One region of the Collinsella sp. AF31-11 genome, then DNA from elsewhere that is predicted to be linked to it. Evidence: riboswitches for the same ligand, from Rfam matches in the RefSeq annotation. Region 1 holds a riboswitch; the other holds the start of a gene.
The links. Region 1 has a riboswitch for thiamine pyrophosphate ahead of thiC (phosphomethylpyrimidine synthase ThiC). Riboswitches for the same ligand answer to the same signal wherever they lie in the genome.

Region 1 (5,476 bases):
ATGTCGTCAAAGACGGCGTCGATCTGCGCGGCGACGATATCTGGCGAGATATTCTGCACGGCGGTGATGCCCAGGGTGTTTTGCGCCGTGATGGCGGTTATGGCCGTCTCGGCATACAGACGGTGCGCCGTAATGGTCTTGATGTCGGCTTGAATGCCGGCGCCACCGCTGGAATCGGATCCTGCGATGGACAGGACGGCAGGTACCTTGCTGCGATCCATGTTCGCTCCCTTGTTCGGTCGGAATCAAATGGGTCTTTAAGCCAGCATTATAAAGATGCCCGGGCCGACTCTATGTCGAACCCGGGCGGGCGATGCAATCTTTACGCAAATGTAAGCAAATGTTCACACGTCAACAATTGACAGGTACCAGCTCGCCGCCAGAAGCGGCCGCGGCGACAGGGTTAGTCCTCCATGCCGAGATCGATTGTCGTGCCCTCGAACACCTTGTTGACAGTGCGAACGGCGCACATCTTGCCGCACATGGTGCAGGTGCCCTCGGTGGCGGCGGGGGATTCCTCGTAGCGCTTCTTGCCGGTGACCGGGTCGAGGGCGCACTTCCACATGGCGTCCCAGTCGAGCTTGCGGCGTGCCTGACCCATCCTGTCGTCCATGTCACGGGCGTGCGGTACCTTCTTGGCGATGTCGGCGGCGTGTGCGGCAATCTTGGTGGCCATGAGGCCATCGAGCACATCCTGAGCGTTGGGCAGGCACAGGTGCTCGGCCGGCGTCACGTAGCACAAAAAGTCGGCACCCGAGCTCGCGGAGATGGCGCCACCAATGGCGGCGGTGATGTGGTCGTAGCCCACGCCGATATCGGTCACCAGCGGCCCCAGCACATAGAACGGGGCGTTGTGGCACAGGCGCTTCTGCAGCTTCATGTTGGCAGCGATCTCATCGAGCGCCATGTGGCCCGGGCCCTCGACCATGACCTGGACGCCGGCGGCCCAGGCGCGCTTGCACAGCTTGCCCAGCTCGATCATCTCGGCGGTCTCGGTTGCGTCGTTGGAGTCGTAGAGACAGCCCGGGCGGCAGGAGTCGCCGAGCGAGATCGTCACGTCGTATTCGTGGCAGATCTCGAGCACCTCGTCGTAGAACTCGTAGAAGGGGTTCTCGTTACCGGTGACCTCCATCCAACCAAACAGCAGCGAGCCGCCGCGGCTGACGATGTTCATGAGGCGGCCAGTCTCCTTAAAGGTCTTGATGACCGACTTGTTGATGCCGCAGTGGATGGTCATAAAGTCCACGCCGTCCTCGGCATGCGCGCGCACGACCTCGAGCAGATCGTCCTTGGTCAGCTTGACCAGCGGCTTTTCCATGTAGCCGATGGCATCGTACATCGGCACCGTGCCCACCATGAGCGGTGTCTCGTCGATGAGCTGCTGGCGGAACTGGCGCGTCTTGCCCGAGTTGGAGAGGTCCATGATGGCGTCGGCGCCAAAGTCCTCGGCGATCTTGACCTTCTTCCACTCCTCGGCGGCATCGGCCTTATCGCCCGAGATGCCCAGGTTGACGTTGACCTTGGTGGACAGGCCCTCACCGACGCCAAAGGCACGCATGCCTTTTTTGATATGCACGATGTTGGCGGGGATGGCGATGCGGCCGTCGGCCACGCGCTCGCGGATGTACTCGGGGTCGCGATGCTCGCGCTCGGCGACTTCTTTCATCTGCGGCGTGATTTGCCCGGCGCGGGCGAAGTCGATTTGCGTGACGAGCTTGGGCTCGGTCTGTGTGCTCATTGGCACGGCTCCCTTCGTTGGCATTACCCATATCAGGTTTGCGGGTCAGGGCGGGCGCGCCCAATCTCAGCCTGCCGTCTTGTCCTGCAAGCTCCCCGTTATGTCATGGGCTCAAGTATAGCCTGAATGGGTACGATTGGGCCAACGAGCGTGCTTGCGGGGAGGCGAACATGGAAGACAAGCATCTATATCGAGAGACGCAATGGGATGTATCGGCCGAGGAAAGCCGTGCGCACCATGGCCTTGTCGCGATTGGTTTTGCGGTGCTTGCCGTGCTGGTGATTGCCTTTTGTATCTGGACGTTTGGTGGTCGCGGCGGCGCTGCATGGGAGTGCGAGGCTGATGATAGCCTACCGATTATGACGGTGAGGAGTACTGGCGGTAATGCCAATACGCTCGCCGTTCCGGGCGATTATTGGTACCCGCGCGATGAGTTTGTGCAGTTGCAGCTGAGTGGTGGGTCCATTCCAGGTGAAGAAATCGAACGCGTGACGTTTGATGCGGCGCTCAAAACGCTGACGGTGAAGCTCAAAAATCAAGGAGACGTTCCCACGACGATGGATATCGCGCTGACGGAATGGCGCCTGGAGCCCCCGTCGGGCGTCAAAGTGTCCGAGGTGGAGCACGTCAAGATTACCTATCAGGACGGCTCGACAAATGAAATTGCCAAAGCCGACGGCTTGGCGGAATAGACGCCGTGCCTAGGTAGCACATTCAAAGTAGCGGTGGTCCTACAAGGCCTGTTCGTTCAGGAAGACCAAAGTGTTTTTATTTGAAAGCTCGGGAAAGTGACGATAACCAACGTCGAACGCGGTGAGCCCGCTTATATCCTCGAGCTTGTTTTCTGCCATCCACCGAACCATGGAGCCGCGCGCCTTTTTGCTGGCGGTCGACCGTTGGATGGGCTTCCCGTTGCGGATACCCTCGCCAAAGAGGCATGTGACGGCCGTGGCGTCGCCCGCGAGGTGGGGCAGAACGGCTTTGGCATACTCTACGCTGGCGAGGTTGACGATCGTGGTGTTTGAGTCCGCCGGGGCGATAGCCCGCGCGAGCTTGTCGCTCCAAAACGCGTAGAGGTCTCGGGCATCGTCAACGGCGAGCTTCGCGCCCATCTCCAGCCGATACGGTTCGACGGCATGAAAGGGACGAACGCACCCGTAGAGGCCGGAGAGGATCCATAGATGGTCTTGTAGCCATGCGAGCTGCGCGGAATCCATCACCTCGGGCGCCATACTCTGGTATTGAATGCCGTGATAGGACATGACGGCAGGGGAGAGGTGACGGGCGAGTTCGGGATTGTCGAGATCGCCGTTTTTCAGGATGGGCCCGAACTCATGCAGGGTGTTGAGGCAAGGCCCCAGCAGTTTGTCACTCACGTTCCATAGCGCTTGCAGGCCGCCGCTGCCTTCATTCCGCTCGATATCTAGCAGTGCGCAGTGGAGGCGAGCCGTCTCGTGCGCAAAGGGTGGAATGCCCTGGACTTCAAAAGCATCTTGGGCCGCGCGCATTTGCTTGGCGGGCGAAATGATGACCTGTAGCATGGACTCTCCTCTGCCAAAAAGGAAGTTGCGGTGGAATACAGTCTGTTTGGGCCGTTTATGGGCCAGTTTAGTCCGTATTTCACCGCAACTGATGAAGGGCTGGTTAGGCGCGCTCGATGAAGGCCTTGTAGCCGCGATAGGCCTCGTAGATATCGGCCTTGTTGGCGACCTCCCACAGGGCGTGCATGGACAGGACGGCAACGCCGGAGTCGATGACGTTCATGCCATACTCGGCCATGATGTAGGCGATGGTGCCGCCGCCGCCCGCGTTGACGCGGCCGAGCTCGCAGGTCTGGAAGTCCACGCCGGCCTCGTCCATGATGTCGCGGACGAGGGCCACATACTCGGCGTCGGCATCGTTGGAGCCGCCCTTGCCGCGGCTGCCCGTGTACTTGTTAAAGCACAGGCCGCGACCCATAAAGGCGGCGTTCTTGGTCTCGAACTTGCCGGCGTAGCCCGGGTCAAAGCCGGCAGACACGTCAGAGGAGAGCATGCGGCTGCGGGCGAGTGCGCGGCGCAGGGCCAGCGGGCTGCTCTCGCCCCCGAGCGTCATGATCTCGGCGACGGTGTTCTCGAAGAAGCGGCTCGTCATGCCGGTGGCGCCCACGGAGCCGATCTCCTCCTTGTCGACGATGAGCGTGATGCTCGTGCGCTCGACGTCTGCCACGTTGATCTGGGCGAGCATGGAGGGGTAGGCGCAGACGCGGTCGTCGTGGCCATAGCCCAAAATCATGGAGCGGTCGAGGCCCATGTCGCGGGCGGGGCCGGCGGGCACGACCTCGATCTCGGCGGAGAGGAAGTCCTCCTCCTCGACGTCGTACTGTTCCTTGAGGATATCCAGGAACATCTGCTTGACGGGCTCCTTGGGGGCGTCCTTGTCGTCCTCGTCAAACTTGACGGGGCGGCCGCCCACGATCACGTCGAGGATCTCGGCGTCGACGGCGTCCTTGGCCGGCTTGGACATCTGTTCGCTCGAGAGGTGGATCAGCAGGTCGGAGATGGTAAAGACCGGGTCGTCTGCCTTGTCGCCGATGTTGATGTCGACGGTGGTGCCGTCCTTTTTGCAGATGACGCCCACAAGCGCGAGCGGGGAGGCCACCCAGTGGTAGCTCTTGACGCCGCCGTAGTAGTGCGTGTCGAGGTAGGCCATGTCGCCGGCCTCGAAGGCGGGATTCTGCTTAAGGTCCAGGCGCGGCGAGTCCACGTGGGCGCCCAGGATGTTAAAGCCCTGCTCGAGCGGGGCGGTGCCAAGGTTGACGAGCATAAGGTCCTTGCCGTGGTTGGCGGCGTACACCTTGTCGCCTGCCTTGAGCTCGCGGCCCTCGGCGATCACGGTCTCCAGGTTGACGTAGCCCGCCTCCTCGGCCATCTTGATGCCGGCCTTGACACACAGGCGCTCGGTCTTGTTCTCACTCAAAAACTTCTTATAGCCGCGGCAAAGCTCCTCGAGCTCCTCGATTTGCTGTGGCGTGTACTTTTTCCATGCGCAGGGACGCTCCATGACGCAGGCTCCTTTCGGATCGATCGTGCTGGTTAATGTACCGCGAGCCATCGTATCACGCGCGGGCGCGCGGTGGCGGGGGGAGCTTGATGTGCGGTGGCCGCGAGGCGGGGAGCGTGTAAACTGGTGGGAGCAAATCGTGCCCAGCCCAAAGCGAGGTATTCAATATGTCTGACAAGCACCGCACCTTTGCCGTTATCGACGGTAACTCGCTCATGCACCGCGCCTTCCACGCCGTGCCGCCCACCATGAACGCGCCGGACGGTCGCCCCACCAACGCGATCTTTGGCTTTTTAAACATGTTTCTCAAGATGATCGACGCCTTTAACCCCGACGGTGTGGTCGTGGCGTTTGATAAGGGCAAGCCGCGCGTGCGCATGGAGATGCTGCCGCAGTATAAGGCGCAGCGCCCGCCCATGGACCCCGACCTGCACGCGCAGTTCCCCATGATTAAGGAGCTGCTCGCTGCGCTCAACGTGCCGATTTTGCAGTCCGAGGGCTGGGAAGGTGACGATATCCTGGGCACCATGGCGCGCCTGGGCGAGGAAGCCGGCTGCGACATGCTGCTGGTGACCGGCGACCGCGACATGTATCAGCTCGTGACCGAGCACGTCAACGTGGTCTCGACCCGCAAAGGCCTGTCCGACGTGGCGATTATGACGCCCGAGAGCGTGGACGACCTGTATCACGGCATTA
Region 2 (5,476 bases), on a different contig from region 1:
ACGTTCTCGTGTGCGAACAGGTACGGCGCGATGGGGCCATAGCCGCCCTCAAAAGCATAGGTAGAGTGGTAGTTGCCGCGGCACACGTGCGTGTTAATGACAAGGTCATCGGGCTTGCCCTCGATTGCGGCGTTGTTGAGCGCCACGCCCAGCTCGCTCACCTTTTGCAGGTCAACCGGGCTCATACCGGTCTTGGACACAAAGTCGGCATCGCAATAGATGCCCCAGGTGCAGTCATCAAATTGAATGTTGCGGCAGCCTGCGGCATACAGGTCGGCAATAACGGTGCGGTATGCTGCGGCGATGGCATCGGCGAGATCTTCGTCGGTCTTGTAGACGGCGCGCAGGCTCTCCTGCTGGCCATCGCAGCGGTCGAGCGTGACTTCGGAGAACGTCTGGATCGGCGCCGGAATGGTCTGTCGCGCGACCTGACCCCCCTCGAGCGCCTTGACAAATTTGAAGTGCTCGACGAACGGATGATTCTCGCCGCTAATGGGACCGGTTACCACGGCGGTGTCGGCGGTAGTCTCCTCATCGTGGAACATATAGCCTGTACGCGAGGTGCGACGCTCGACGCCGTTCAGCCCCCACATAAAATCGAGGTGCCAGTAGCTGCGGCGAAACTCGCCATCGGTGATGACCTGCAGGCCGGCGGCCTTTTGCCTTGCCACCAAATCGCGGATGGCATCGTCCTCGACGGCCTTAAGCCCCTCGGCATCAAGCGTGCCTGCCGTATAGGCAGCACGAGCGTCCTTTACGGCCTGCGGACGAAGAAAGCTGCCGACGATATCGGCGCGAAACGGTGCGTTCGGTTGAATCGAAGTGCTCATAGATATCTCCCTTTTGCATTGGTTGCTTTACCGGGACAGAGTATGAGCGTTCATATGGCCATCGTAAAATATACGTTTATAACAGTTTGATATAGATGCTTCCTATGTCACTCTGGACTGCCATAAAGGGACTTGAACCGTGGGGAACACAGCAGCCTAGATATGCTGACGAATCGCGTCGATATAGGCCCGACCGTAGCGCGTGAGCGTCGTGTTCTTGCGCGTGATAATGCCAATCTCCATGTACTCGTCCACGTCGAGCGGAATCGAGATAATGCCGGGGCCGTTGAGCTCGTGGCTAATCACGCCCGAACACACCGTGTAGCCGTTGAGACCCATGACCAGGTTGAACAACGTCGCGCGGTCGCGCACGCGGATATTCTTGCGACGCTCAAACGTCGAGGTCAGCTCCTCGGAATAGTAAAACGAGTTGTAGCTGCCCTGCTCGTAGGACAGGAACGGGTAGTCTTCCAGATCCTCGAGCGTCACGCTGGAGCGGTCCGCCAGCGGATGGTCGGCACAGACGAAGATATGAGGCGTGGCACAGAAGAGCCCTTCGAACACGAGCTCGTTGGCCGCCAGCATGCGCTCGATGACCTCGCGGTTGTGCTCGGACAGATATAGGATGCCCAGTTCGCTTTTCATATGCGCGACGTCCTCGATAATCTCGTGAGTCTGCTCCTCGCGCAGGGTAAAGTCGTAGCGCGCGGCATCGAACTCACGGATCACATCGACAAACGCGTTGACGGCAAAGGAGTAATGCTGGCAGCTCACGCTAAAATGCGGCACCTGCTCGGATGCTCCTTTGTACTTACCCTCGAGCAGATCAGCCTGATCGAGCACCTGGCGCGCATAGCCCAAGAAGGTCTCGCCCTCCTCGGACACAATGACGCCCTTGTTGGTGCGCTCAAAGATATGCACGCCCATCTCGTTTTCGAGATCGCGAATCGACGCGGTAATCGAAGGCTGCGACACATAGAGGCGACGCGAGGCCTCGGTGATGCTGCCACATTCGGCAACCTTTACAACGTACCTGAGCTGCTGAAGCTTCATGGCTTTCTCCCTAGACGTTCGCGATGCCGAAGTCTGCCGCGTTCATCTGACGCATAAATGACGGCATCTCACCCGTCGCGGCGCAGGCGGCAATCTGATGCAGCGCTGCGGCAACCGCATCATCTGCCGCAGCGCCGATATGCCAGCGTGCGGCAGCCGTGACGGCCTCGTTGGCATTGGCGACCGCAACGGAGTTGGGAACGGCATCGATCATGGGCAGGTCGTTATCGGAATCGCCAAATACGGCCACCTCGTCGGGCGTTAGGCCCAAAGCGCGCGCCAGCTCCAGCGCAGCGCAGCCCTTGTCCCAACCAGCCGGAAGGATGTCGAACAGGCGCACACGGTTGTTGGGAAACACAAGCGAGAGCTCCGGCACCTCGGCGGCAACGTGCTCGCGTAGCTCCGCGAGTTCCTCACGCGAACGGGCGCTCCAGATATTCGCCTTGAACACCGGCGCATCATCGACGACAGGGCGGCACGGGGCCTCTTCGCCCTTGAGCCACGCATTGCCGCCCGATTCCATAGCGCGGCGCACACGCTCGGCATCACGTGTCACGCAATAGGCATCGTTATCCCAAAAGCCATCACCCAAGCTGTATACCTTCAGATAGGTATCGTCGGTTTCTTCTTCCAGATAGGCGGCCAAGCGCATAAGCGCATCGTTATCGGTCGCACGCGAGGCGACCACTTCGCCATCGACAAACATGACCTGGCCGTTGCAGAATGCACCGGTCGAAAAACACTCGGAATGATTTTTAAACATCCAGCCCATCGCAGACGGTTGGCGACCCGAAACCGGACCAAAGTGCAGACCCGCCGTCTGCATGGCATGAATGCCCTCGATGGCATAGTCGCTGGCGCCGTCATGCCCGGCCGGAATCAGCGTATCGTCCATATCGGTCAGCACGAGTTTGATCATAAGGTCCCCCAGTCGTTTTCATCCTAACCATTGTACCGATGCGCTAGTATAGGGAACAACAGATTCGATGCGGGAGTGCCGGCGGTGCAAACCACAAGGCTGAGAGGGCATGGGGCCCAATCCTTTGAACCTGTCAGTTAATGCTGGCGTAGGGAGCATGCCGCCTTTTTAGGGGCGCTGTCTATGCACAGCGCCCCTTTTCTATGCCAAGGAGGCATGTGCAGTGATCGATTCGGAACAGCTTAAGCAAAACGTGGTCAAGGCCGTGGAGGAGATTCGTGCCACCAATCCCATGGCCGGCTCCATCACCAACACGGTAACGATTGACTTTGTCGCCAACGCGCAGCTCGCCGTGGGCGGTTCGGCCGCCATGGTCTATCTGCCCGACGAGGGCGAGGCACTCGTTGCCGGCGGCGGCGCCATCTATCTGAACATGGGCACGCTCTTCCCCATCTACGAGCAGACGATTCCCCGCGCGGCCAAGGCGGCACATGACGCCGGCAAGCCCTGGGTGCTCGATCCGGTGGGCCTGGGCATCGGCAGCCTGCGCACCCAACTGGTAAACGAACTCAAGCAGTACAAGCCCGCCATCGTGCGCGGCAATGCCTCCGAGATTATCGCGCTCGCCGGTCTGTGGGGCCTTGAGGGCGAAGCGGCCGATCTGAGCCGCGTGCGTGGCGTCGATACCACCGACACGGTAGACGCCGCCCGTGATGCCGCCGTGGCGCTCGCCCGCTACACCGGCGGCGCCGTAGTGGTCTCGGGCGAAGTCGACCTGATTACCGACGGCACGACCGTTGCCAAGTCCCACGGCGGCAGCCCACTCATGTCCAAGATCACCGGCTGCGGCTGTTCGCAGGGCGGCGTGCTGGCCGTGTACGCCTGCGCCACCGACCCGTTTACGGCGGCCATCTGCGGCACCGCCGTCTACAACGTTGCCGGCACGCGTGCCGCCGCCGTCGCCGATGCCCCGGCAAGCTTTAAGGTCGCCTTTATCGACGAGCTCTACCTCGCAACCGCCCAGGACATTGCCGATAACCAACTCGAGCTCGAGGAGGCATAAGCCATGTCCAAGCCCGCAACCAATGCCGGCATGAACACACTCGTCGCTGTGGCCATCGCCCCGTGCGGCACCGGCGACGAGCTATCTGCCGAAGTCGCCGAGGTCGTACACGTCATTCGCGAGAGCGGCCTTCCCAACCGCACCACCTCGATGTTCACCGAGATCGAGGGCGACTGGGACGAGGTCATGCAGGTCGTGCGCGACGCGACCTTCGTGTTGGCGAGCAAGGGCATCCGCACCGAAGTCGTGCTCAAAGCCGATATTCGACCCGGATTTACCGACACCATGACCGGCAAACTCGAGCGCATGGAAGCGCAGATCAAAAAGCAGGAGGAAGCACGATGAGCATCCGCGACAACCTTGATATCTCGGCCTACCTGGTACTCGGCCCCGAAAACACCCTCGGACGCCCCGTGAGCGATGTGGTGACCCAGGCGCTCGATGCCGGCTTTACCTGCATCCAGGTGCGCTCCAAGGTGGCAAGTGCCCGCGAGATCATCGCACTGACGGGCGATGCCGCACAGGCCATCGCTCAGGCCGGCAAAACCGGACAGGTCGCTCTGCTGATCGATGACCGTCTTGACTGCGTACTCGCCGCACGCGAGCAGGGCATCGCTGTCGACGGCGTGCATGTTGGCCAGAGCGACATCCCCGTCGAGGTCTGCCGCAAACTTTTGGGCCCAGATGCCATCGTGGGCCTTTCGGCCCGCTGCGAGGAGATGCTCGAGTACGTCAAGACCGCCGACATGAGCCTGGTCGATTACCTGGGCGTAGGCCCGCTCCACGAGACCGAGACCAAGCGCGACTGCGGACGTGCTGCCGACGGCTCCATCATCACCAAGAGCTTTGAGGACCTGGCTGCCCTCCATGCGGCAAGCCCCGTGCCCATCGTGGTGGGCGGCGGCGTCAAAACGGCCGATCTTCCGCAGCTCAAGACCACCGGCGTCGACGGCTTCTTTGTGGTGAGCGCCGTCTGCAGTGCCGACGACCCCTACGCCGCAGCCAAGGAGCTCGTCGATACCTGGCAGCAGGCATAGGCCCATGCCAAGCAGCTGCTCCGCAGCCCCATATCTTCAATAGCGGAAAGCGCATCCCAGTTTGGACGTCCATTTTGGGATGCGCTTTCCGCCGTGGCCCCTACCCCGCCAGATACGCTTCCAGCGCCGGCAGCGTCGCCTCCGCATCGCGACGGCCGATCTGATAGATGCGCTCGAGCTCATCGGGCTCGCGGCACAGCGACGGCACCTTCACCGATTCGCTCGGCCGCACCACAAAGATCTCGCCAGCGGCTTCGCGGCGCGCCAGGTCATCGAGCGTGGCATTGTAGACCTCGTGCCGATGCTCAAGAGCCGCGACAAACTCCGGATAGTGACGATACACGCGACGCAGCATGGGCATCACGCTATTGGGTTGCTTTACAAAGCCCGCCGGCTGCGTCAGCACCACCACGTTGCGGTCATAACCCTGCTCAAACAGCCAAGTGCTGGGAATGGAATCGGCAACACCGCCATCCAAGTACTTACGACCCTCGATGGCAACAGGACGCGTCGCTACGGGAATCGCCGACGACGCCCGGATCCACTCAATATCGCGCTCGTCGCCATAGGGCAG

Region 2: it holds a riboswitch for thiamine pyrophosphate, as region 1 does, so the genes downstream of both, thiM (hydroxyethylthiazole kinase) here and thiC (phosphomethylpyrimidine synthase ThiC) in region 1, are expected to answer to the same signal.

What each region holds. Positions count from the first base shown of each region.
Region 1 is NZ_QRQS01000014.1:10,606-16,081, reverse strand. Features, by position in the region: gene thiD (bifunctional hydroxymethylpyrimidine kinase/phosphomethylpyrimidine kinase) at 1-221, opposite strand, end outside; gene thiC (phosphomethylpyrimidine synthase ThiC) at 404-1,738, opposite strand; TPP riboswitch at 1,730-1,846, opposite strand; gene DWZ22_RS08980 (hypothetical protein) at 1,909-2,430, shown strand; gene DWZ22_RS08975 (YaaA family protein) at 2,470-3,279, opposite strand; gene DWZ22_RS08970 (aminopeptidase) at 3,383-4,780, opposite strand; gene polA (DNA polymerase I) at 4,948-5,476, shown strand, end outside.
Region 2 is NZ_QRQS01000003.1:85,392-90,867, forward strand. Features, by position in the region: gene DWZ22_RS02395 (5-methyltetrahydropteroyltriglutamate--homocysteine S-methyltransferase) at 1-830, opposite strand, end outside; gene DWZ22_RS02400 (LysR family transcriptional regulator) at 987-1,883, opposite strand; gene DWZ22_RS02405 (HAD-IIB family hydrolase) at 1,894-2,802, opposite strand; TPP riboswitch at 2,864-2,974, shown strand; gene thiM (hydroxyethylthiazole kinase) at 3,026-3,865, shown strand; gene DWZ22_RS02415 (thiamine-binding protein) at 3,869-4,210, shown strand; gene DWZ22_RS02420 (thiamine phosphate synthase) at 4,207-4,902, shown strand; gene DWZ22_RS02425 (patatin family protein) at 5,003-5,476, opposite strand, start outside.